Regions from separate parts of the Kocuria tytonicola genome, predicted to be linked through region 2. Evidence: predicted binding sites of a transcription regulator. Region 2 holds the regulator's gene; the other holds the start of a gene.

Region 1 (4,414 bases), 700 kb from region 2:
CGAGCTGGCGGCGCAGCTGCTCGGGGGTCACGTCCGTGCCGCGCTTCTTGATCTCCAGCGTGCCCACGTCCTGCTCCTTCACCCACCGGCGCAGCACCTTCACGGTGTGGGGCAGCACCTCGCGCACCTCGTACGCCCGGGCCAGCGGGGTCCGCACCAGGGTGTCCGAGGAGAGGTACGCAATGCTCGGGTGCACCAGGTGGGCGCCGAGGCGCTCGGCGAGGTCCGTGACGAGCCCCGCGCGGATCACGGCGCCGTCGGGCTCGTAGAGGTAGCGCCCCACGGGGCCCAGCAGGTCGCCCTCCGGGGGCGGGGACTGCCACGAGTCGGACGTCAGCTCCGCCGCGGACGACGCCGCACGGTCGCCTCCCGGGGTGCCGTTGCCGTCCGCGCCGCTCCCGCCCCCGGTGCCGCCGTTCGCCGCGCTCCCTGTTTCGTGGTTTCCGGCGCCGGTTTCAGCGGTGGGCTCCGAGGCCGGGGCACCCGACCCGGCGGCGTCGTGGCCCAGCACCAGGGCGGCGCGGGCGACGCCCGGGCGGCGCACGGCGTTGAACCACAGCACGGCCTCGACCACGTCCCCGCGCTCGGAGATCCACTGTGCCTCCGCGTCCTCGGGGACGTGGTCGTGGGGGATGCCCGGGCCGATCTTGGCGCCCACCGCGAGGCCGCGCCGCGCCAGGCCGGTGACGAACGAGAGGGGAGGGGAGAACGCCTCGGGGTCGAAGACGCGGCGGGTGCCGCCCGCGCCGGTGACCCGGCGGGCGGGGTCGAGCCAGACGCCGTCGGCGGCGCCGTTCTCCAGCGCGGCCAGGTCCAGCGACTCGGCAGCCGCGCACACCACCCGGGCTCCGGGCCATCCCGTGAGGTTGAGGGTGGCCGCCGCAGCGGTGACCGGGTCCCGCTCGACCGCGGTGACGGTGCGCTCCAGGGCTGCCAGCGCCAGGGAGTCCGCGCCCACCCCGCAGCCGAGGTCCACCACGTGGCGGATCCCCGCCTGGGCGAAGCGCTGGGCGTGCAGCGCGGCCACGGACCAGCGCGTGGCCTGCTCCACGCCGTCGCGGGTGAACACCATGTGCCGGGCGAAGTCCCCGAACTTGGTCCGGGCCTTCGCGCGCAGCCTGGACTGCGTGAGGGCGGCGGAGACCAGCTCGGGATCGTGGCCCTGCGCCCGCAGGGACTTCGAGAGGGACAGGGAGGAGTCCGGGTCGTACGGACCCAGGGAGTCGAGCAGGGCCATGCCCTCCGGAGTCAGCAGGCGGGCGAGGCCGCGGGTCTCGGCGTCGTCAGGTTCGGTGGGGGAGTTCACGGTTCCATCACACCACGGCGCGGGGAGGGGTGGCGTGTTGGGTGGGGCTGTGCAGGGGCCCGGCGCGGCGCCCTGGCGCGCCGCAGCGGTGAGGGTCCGGACAGGTGGCCGACCGCGGCCGTGGCGGTCCCCGCGGGTGGTGGACCGGGCGCGCACCGGCGCGCTGGCGGCGTCGTCCGCGGCGTTTCAGCCCACAGGGGAGCGGGCGCGGCGCGCCTTGACCGGGCGCGGGGCGCGTCCCTACAGTTCTTGTTGGCACTCTCATGGTGAGGGTGCTAAAAGGCCAGGCGCTCAATCGGCACCGCGACGACGGTTGGTACGCCAACTGGCCTGTGCCGTCCTCCGCCGCGGGACCCCGTGGCACCGCGAGGACGCACAGTCTCACACGCCTAGAAGAAAGGGAGAGATCGTGTCGGTCTCCATCAAGCCTCTCGAGGATCGCATCGTGGTTCAGCCGCTGGCCGCTGAACAGACCACCGCTTCCGGTCTGGTCATCCCGGACACCGCCAAGGAGAAGCCCCAGGAGGGCACCGTCCTGGCCGTGGGCCCGGGCCGCGTGGACGACAAGGGCAACCGCATCCCCGTGGACGTCAAGGAGGGTGACCTGGTCATCTTCTCCAAGTACGGCGGAACCGAGGTCAAGTACAACGGCGAGGAGTACCTGGTGCTCCCGGCACGCGACGTGCTCGCCGTCATCGAGAAGTAGCTTCTCCACCGTCTCTTCGTGCGCGGTGCCCGTGACGTCCGCCAGGAAGCGGGCCGCACGGGCACCGCGCACGTCTCTTCGTTCCGCACGCATTCCTAAGGAGCACACATGCCCAAGCAGTTGGTGTTCAACGACACCGCTCGCAAAGCACTCGAGTCCGGCGTGAACCGCCTGGCCGACACCGTCAAGGTCACCCTCGGCCCCCGCGGCCGCAACGTGGTGCTGGACAAGAAGTGGGGCGCCCCCACGATCACCAACGACGGCGTGACCATTGCCCGCGAGGTGGAGCTCGACGACCCGTACGAGAACCTCGGCGCGCAGCTGGCCAAGGAGGTGGCCACCAAGACCAACGACGTCGCCGGTGACGGCACCACCACCGCCACCGTGCTCGCGCAGGCCATCGTGAGGGAGGGCCTGCGCAACGTGGCGGCGGGTGCCGCCCCGAGCGACATCAAGCGCGGCGTCGAGGCCGCCGTGGCCACGGTGTCCCAGCGCCTGCTGGACAACGCCCGCCCCGTGGAGGGCAAGGACGTGGCCCACGTGGCCGCGATCTCCGCGCAGTCCGAGGAGATCGGCGAGCTGATCGCCCGCGCCTTCGAGACCGTGGGGACGGACGGCGTCATCACCATCGAGGACGGTTCCTCCACCGAGGTGGAGCTGGACGTCACCGAGGGCATGCAGTTCGACAAGGGCTACCTGTCCCCGTCCTTCATCACGGACCAGGAGCGCCAGGAGGCCGTCCTGGACGACACCTTCGTGCTGCTGTTCCAGGGCAAGATCTCCTCCATCCAGGACCTCATGCCCGTGCTGGAGAAAGTGCTGCAGGCCAAGAAGCCGCTGACCATCATCGCGGAGGACGTCGAGGGCGAGGCCCTGTCCACCCTGGTGGTCAACAAGCTGCGCGGCACGCTGGACGTCGTGGCACTGAAGGCTCCCGGCTTCGGCGACCGCCGCAAGGCGATCATGCAGGACCTCGCGGTGCTCACGGACGCCACCGTGATCACCCCCGAGCTCGGCATCTCGCTCGAGGGCGTGGAGCTCTCCCAGCTGGGCTCCGCCCGCCGGATCACCGTGACCAAGAACCAGACCACGCTCGTGGACGGTGCCGGGTCCTCCGAGGCCGTGGCCGAGCGCGTCGCGGAAATCCGTTCCGAGATCGCCCGCACGGACTCCGAGTGGGACCGCGAGAAGCTGCAGGAGCGCCTGGCGCGCCTCGCCGGCGGCATCTCCGTGATCAAGGTGGGCGCCGCCACCGAGGTGGAGCAGAAGGAGCGCAAGCACCGCATCGAGGACGCGGTGTCCTCCACGCGCGCCGCGCTCGAGGAGGGCATCGTGGCCGGCGGCGGTTCGGCGCTCGTGCACGCGTCCACGTCCCTCGAGGGCACGGACCTGGGCCTGTCCGGCGACGCCGCCACGGCCGTGAACATCGTGCGCCGCGCCCTGACCCAGCCGCTGCGCTGGATCGCGGAGAACGCGGGCCAGGACGGCAACGTGGTGGCCTCCCGCGTGGCGGAGCTGGAGCCCGGCAACGGCTACAACGCGCTGACCGGCGAGTACGAGAACCTGCTCTCCGCGGGCATCATCGACCCCGTCAAGGTCACCCGCTCCGCGCTGCAGAACGCCGCCTCCATCGCAGCACTCGTGCTGACCACGGAGACGCTCGTGGCCGAGAAGAAGGACGAGGACTGATCCCCGTTCCGTCCCGCTGACGGCGCAACGCCCCTGGCGTGGGCCCACCCCGGTGGTCCCACGCCAGCGGCGTTTCCCGGCTCCCGGAGGTTCCCGAACCGGCGCGCGCGGGAGTGCGGCGGCGTCGTCGCCCACGGCGCTCGCAGCGACGGTGCGGCTCGGGCGCTGCCGGGAGTGGCCCGTAGACTGGTGGGGACAACCTCGTGTGGAAGGGACCCTTCGTGTCTGACAACGTGCCCACTGCCCTGATGGACGACCCGTTCGGCTTCACCGGACTGACCTACGACGACGTCCTGCTGCTGCCGGGCAACACGGACGTGATCCCCTCGGACGCCTCGACGCGGACGCGCCTCTCGCGCCGGATCACCCTGGAGGCCCCCGTGCTCTCCGCGGCGATGGACACCGTCACGGAGTCCGCGATGGCGATCTCCATGGCCCGCCAGGGCGGCATGGGCGTGATCCACCGCAACCTGTCCGTCCAGGACCAGGCGGACCACGTGGACCGCGTCAAGCGCAGCGAGTCCGGGATGATCACCAACCCCGTGACCGTCGCCCCGGACGCCACGCTGGCGGAGCTGGACCGGCTGTGCGGGTACTTCAAGGTCTCCGGGCTGCCCGTGGTGGACCAGGACCAGAAGCTGCTGGGCATCATCACCAACCGGGACACCCGCTACCTGCCGGAGAGCGACTTCGAGACCCGCCTGGTGCGCGAC
Region 2 (4,414 bases):
CAGGCTCGGCAGCAGCGTGTGGTTCAGGGCCTCCCGGGACTCCTGCGCCGTGAAGGGGCCGCGGTCCGTGAAGACCCGGTGGATCAGGTAGCTGGGCAGCGCGCCCACCACTCCGCCGAGGTGCGCCAGGGTGGCCCACTGGCGGTCCTGCGCCACGTCCAGGGGCTGGGCCACGGGGGACACGGACTCGAACGGGGTGTCCTCGGTGCGAGCGGACTCGGGAACGGGCGTGGCGGCAACGTCAGTCACAGTGGGGTGTCCCTTTCAGGGGCGGTAGCCGGTGCAGGCAGGATCGCGGGGGCCTGGCACCGTCATTCTACGGTGTGCGGCTGGGAAACCGCCCGGTCGGGCGTCACAGAACGACGTCGTGCGCGTCACCGCGGGCAGGCGGGCCGCCGCAGGCAGGTCGCTCGGCTCACTGCGGGGCGGTGAGGAAGTCGATCAGCTCCTCCACCCGCCCCAGGAGGGCAGGCTCCAGGTCCGCGTAGCTGTTCACGCGCGTGAGGATGGCCTGCCACGCGCGGCCCACGTCCTGGGGCGTGCGGTGGGGGAGTCCGAGCTCCCGCGCCATCCCGGTCTTCCAGTCCTCACCGCGGGGGATCACGGGCCACGCGGGGATGCCGAGCGTGGCGGGCTTCACGGCCTGCCAGATGTCGATGTACGGGTGGCCCAGGACCAGCACGTTGTCCCGTGCTCCGGGAACCTGCAGGGCCTTCTCGGCGATCCGGGACTCCTTGGACCCCGGCACCAGGTGGTCCACGAGGACCCCGAGCCGACGCTTCGGCCCCGGCCGGAACGAGGCGATGGCACCGGGGAGGTCGTCGATGCCGTGCAGGGGCTCCACCACGATCCCCTCCACGGCGAGGTCGTGGCCCCACACCTTCGCCACGAGTTCGGCGTCGTGGTAGCCCTCCACCCAGATCCGGGACTCCTTGGCCACGGAGGCCCGCAGGCCCTCGACCGCCACGGAGCCGGACCGGGTGAGCCGGGGCTTCGAGGGGCCGGCCGCGGCCACGGGTGGAGTAAGCCGCACGGGCTCCCCGTCCAGGAGGAATCCCGGGCCCAGGGGGAAGGTCTTCACGCGGCCGTGGCGGTCCTCCAGGCCCACCACGCGCATGCCCCCGATGACCTCCACGCTCACGACGGCGCCCACCCACCCGGTCTCGACGTCCTCCAGGACCATGTCGCGGGCCACCGGGACCTCACGGGACGTGGGCCCGGAGCGGGACAGCTGGGGGTCGCCGAGGTCCTGCGGGCCCCAGCCCCACCCGGGTGCGTTCACGGCGGTCTCCTCGTTCTGGTGCTGTGGTCTTCCGACGCGCGGCACCCGCGGTGCTCTGGCACGGGACCGGCCGGGCGGCCGAATCAGCCGCGAGCGTACCAAAGGGGGCGGGGGAGACCCGGGCCGCTAGACTCCCCGGATTAGCACTGTGTTCCCATGAGTGCCAAAATTGACCGGACGCAGCGGCCGGACGCAACGGGAGGTGAACGCCGTGGAGCACCCGCGCAGGGCTCAGATCCTGCGGGCCATCGTGGAGGACTACGTCCACTCGCGCGAACCCGTGGGCTCCAAGGCGCTCGTGGAGCGCCACCGGCTCCCCGTGTCCTCCGCCACGGTCCGCAACGACATGGCCGCCCTCGAGGAGGACGGCCTGATCGTCGCCCCCCACACCAGTTCCGGCCGGATCCCCACCGACCGCGGCTACCGCCTGTTCGTGGACCAGATCTCGGCCCTGCAGCCGCTCACCCCGGCCCAGCGCCGGGCCATCCAGGTGTTCCTCGACGGAGCCGACGACCTCGACGACATCATGGAGCGCACCGTGCGCCTGCTGGCCCAGCTGACGCACCAGGCCGCCGTGATCCAGTACCCCGTGCGCACGGGCATCACGGTGCGCCACGTGGAGCTCGTGGACCTCGGTGCGGACACGCTGCTGGTGATCCTCATCCCCACCTCGGGCCGCGTGGTCCAGCGCAGCGTCGCGCTCGCCGCACCCCTGGACGAGGCGCGCGTGCTGGAGCTGCGGTCCCTGCTGCTCGCGCGGCTGCTGGCCGCGCCCCTGGACACGGTGCCCAGCGCCCTCGCAGATCTCGAGGTCGCGGTACCGGAGGCTTTGGGCGACGCCGCCCGGGCCGTGGGCGACGCGCTCACCGTGCTGGCCGCGGCGTCGGACGAGCACCGGCTCGTGCTGGCCGGAACGGCCAACCTGGCACGCTTCAGCGGGGACTTCCCCCAGAGCATCTCCCCGGTGCTCGAGGCCCTCGAGGAACAAGTGACCATGCTGCGCCTGTTGTCCGAGATGCAGCAGGACGAACGGGGCGTGGCCGTGCGCATCGGCTCGGAGCAGGGCGACGACCCCCTGGCCGAGGCCTCCGTGGTGGCCACGGGCTACGGCCCGCACGCCGCCTCCAAGGTGGGGATCGTGGGCCCCACCCGCATGGACTACCCCACCACCATGGCCTCCGTGCGCGCGGTGGCCCGCTACCTGTCCAAGAACCTGGGGGAGTGAGCGCCGCCCCGGCGCCGCCGCCCCCGACCACTGACACCGACACCGACACGAGAGAAGAAGCGACGACATCGTGAGCGACCACTACGAAACCCTCGGCGTGAGCCGTGACGCCAGCGCCGAAGAGATCAAGCGCGCCTACCGCAAGAAGGCCCGCAAGCTGCACCCGGATGTGAACCCCTCCCCGGAGGCCGCCGAGGAGTTCAAGCGCGTGTCCCACGCGAACGACGTCCTCTCGGACCCGGACAAGCGCCGCGTGTACGACGCCACGGGCAACGAGAACGGCACGGACACGGGATTCGGCGGGGGCTTCCCCGGCACCGGGTTCGGGTTCTCGGACATCTTCGAGACGTTCTTCCAGGGCGCGGGCGCCGGGGGCCAGCGCGGCCCGCAGTCCCGTACCCGGCAGGGCCAGGACGCCCTGATCAACGTGCGGATCTCCCTCAAGGACGCGGTGTTCGGCGTGGAGAAGGACATCACCGTGGACACCGCCGTCACGTGCCCCACGTGCGGGGGCTCGTGCTGCCAGCCCGGCACCAGCCCCACCACGTGCAGCATGTGCAAGGGCTCCGGCCACATGCAGTACCAGCGCCAGTCCATCCTGGGCATGGTCACCACGCAGGCGCCCTGCTCGCAGTGCAACGGCTTCGGCACCGTGGTGGAGCACCCGTGCCACGAGTGCTACGGCGAGGGGCGGGTGCGCGACCGCCGCCCCCTGACCGTCAAGATCCCCGCCGGCATCCAGTCCGGCAACCGCATCCGCCTGGGTGGCCAGGGTGAGGCCGGTACCGCCGGCGGCCCCAACGGAGACCTCTTCGTAGAGCTCAAGGTGGACCCCGACCCCACCTTCGTCCGCGAGGGCGACGACCTGCACGCCCGGCTGCGGATCCCCATGACCGCCGCCGCCCTGGGCACCACCGTGACCCTGGAGACCTTCGACGGCACCCGCAGCGTGGAGGTGGAGCCCGGCACCCAGTCCGGAGCCACCGTCACCCTCGACCACCTGGGCGTCACCCATCTGCGCGGCAAGGGCCGTGGGGACCTGCAGGTGCACTTCGAGGTGGAGACCCCGCGCAACCTCACGGGGGAGCAGCGCGAGCTGATGCAGCGTCTGGCCGCACTGCGGGACGAGGAGTCCCACGACGGCACCACCGTGAACACCGCCAGCGCCGGCGGGTTCTTCTCCCGGCTGCGCGGACGGTTCAACGACCTGTGACGAACCCCGTCTTCCACCACGAGGACCTCACCGGGGCGCGCCCCGGCGAGGTCCTCGACGTCGTCGGCCCCGAGGCCAGGCACGCCGTGACCGTGCGGCGGCTGCGGGCGGGCGAGCCCCTGGACCTCGTGGACGGACACGGCACCCGGGCCACCTGCGTCTTCCGGACGGGGGAGCGGGACCGCATGGGCGTGCTCGTCGCGGACGTGCGCCACGAGCACCCGCCTGATCCGCGGCTCACGCTCGTGCAGGCGCTGGCCAAGGGGGACCGGGACCTGCAGGCCGTCGAGTCCGCCACCGAGCTCGGCGTCTCCCGCGTGGTCCCGTGGCAGGCCGACCGCAGCATCGTGCGGCTGCGGGCCGAACGCGCCGCCAAGACCATGGCCAAGTGGGAGTCCTTGCTGGCCACGGCGGCCAAGCAGTCGCGCCGCGCGGCCTGGCCCCGCCTGGAACCCTGGGTGGACACCGCCGGCCTCGCGCGCCTGGTCGCCTCCGAGCCGGAGACCCTGTGGCTCGTGCTGCACGAGAGCGCCCCCACGCGCTGGACCTCCGACGAGGTGGCGGCATGGGGGGAGCGCGGACACGTGGCCGTGGTCGTGGGCCCGGAGGGCGGGATCAGCGAGGACGAGCTGAGGACCCTGCGGGACGCGGGCGCCCGCCCGCTGCGCCTCGGGAGCACCGTGATGCGCTCCTC

What was found. The regulator HrcA, encoded in region 2, represses chaperone genes, less so after heat shock. The targets are predictions, from matches to a motif close to TTNGCACTCGNNNNNNNCGAGTGCNAA.
Region 1: a site for HrcA is predicted at 1,559-1,585, ahead of groES (co-chaperone GroES). Genes of this name have one in related genera too.

What each region holds. Positions count from the first base shown of each region.
Region 1 is NZ_RDEX01000001.1:989,978-994,391, forward strand. Features, by position in the region: gene EAE32_RS11980 (THUMP-like domain-containing protein) at 1-1,306, opposite strand, end outside; gene groES (co-chaperone GroES) at 1,716-2,012, shown strand; gene groL (chaperonin GroEL) at 2,121-3,701, shown strand; gene guaB (IMP dehydrogenase) at 3,950-4,414, shown strand, end outside.
Region 2 is NZ_RDEX01000001.1:1,685,143-1,689,556, reverse strand. Features, by position in the region: gene EAE32_RS07640 (DUF4870 domain-containing protein) at 1-249, opposite strand, end outside; gene EAE32_RS07635 (DUF3097 domain-containing protein) at 416-1,282, opposite strand; gene hrcA (heat-inducible transcriptional repressor HrcA) at 1,494-2,507, shown strand; gene dnaJ (molecular chaperone DnaJ) at 2,578-3,720, shown strand; gene EAE32_RS07620 (16S rRNA (uracil(1498)-N(3))-methyltransferase) at 3,717-4,414, shown strand, end outside.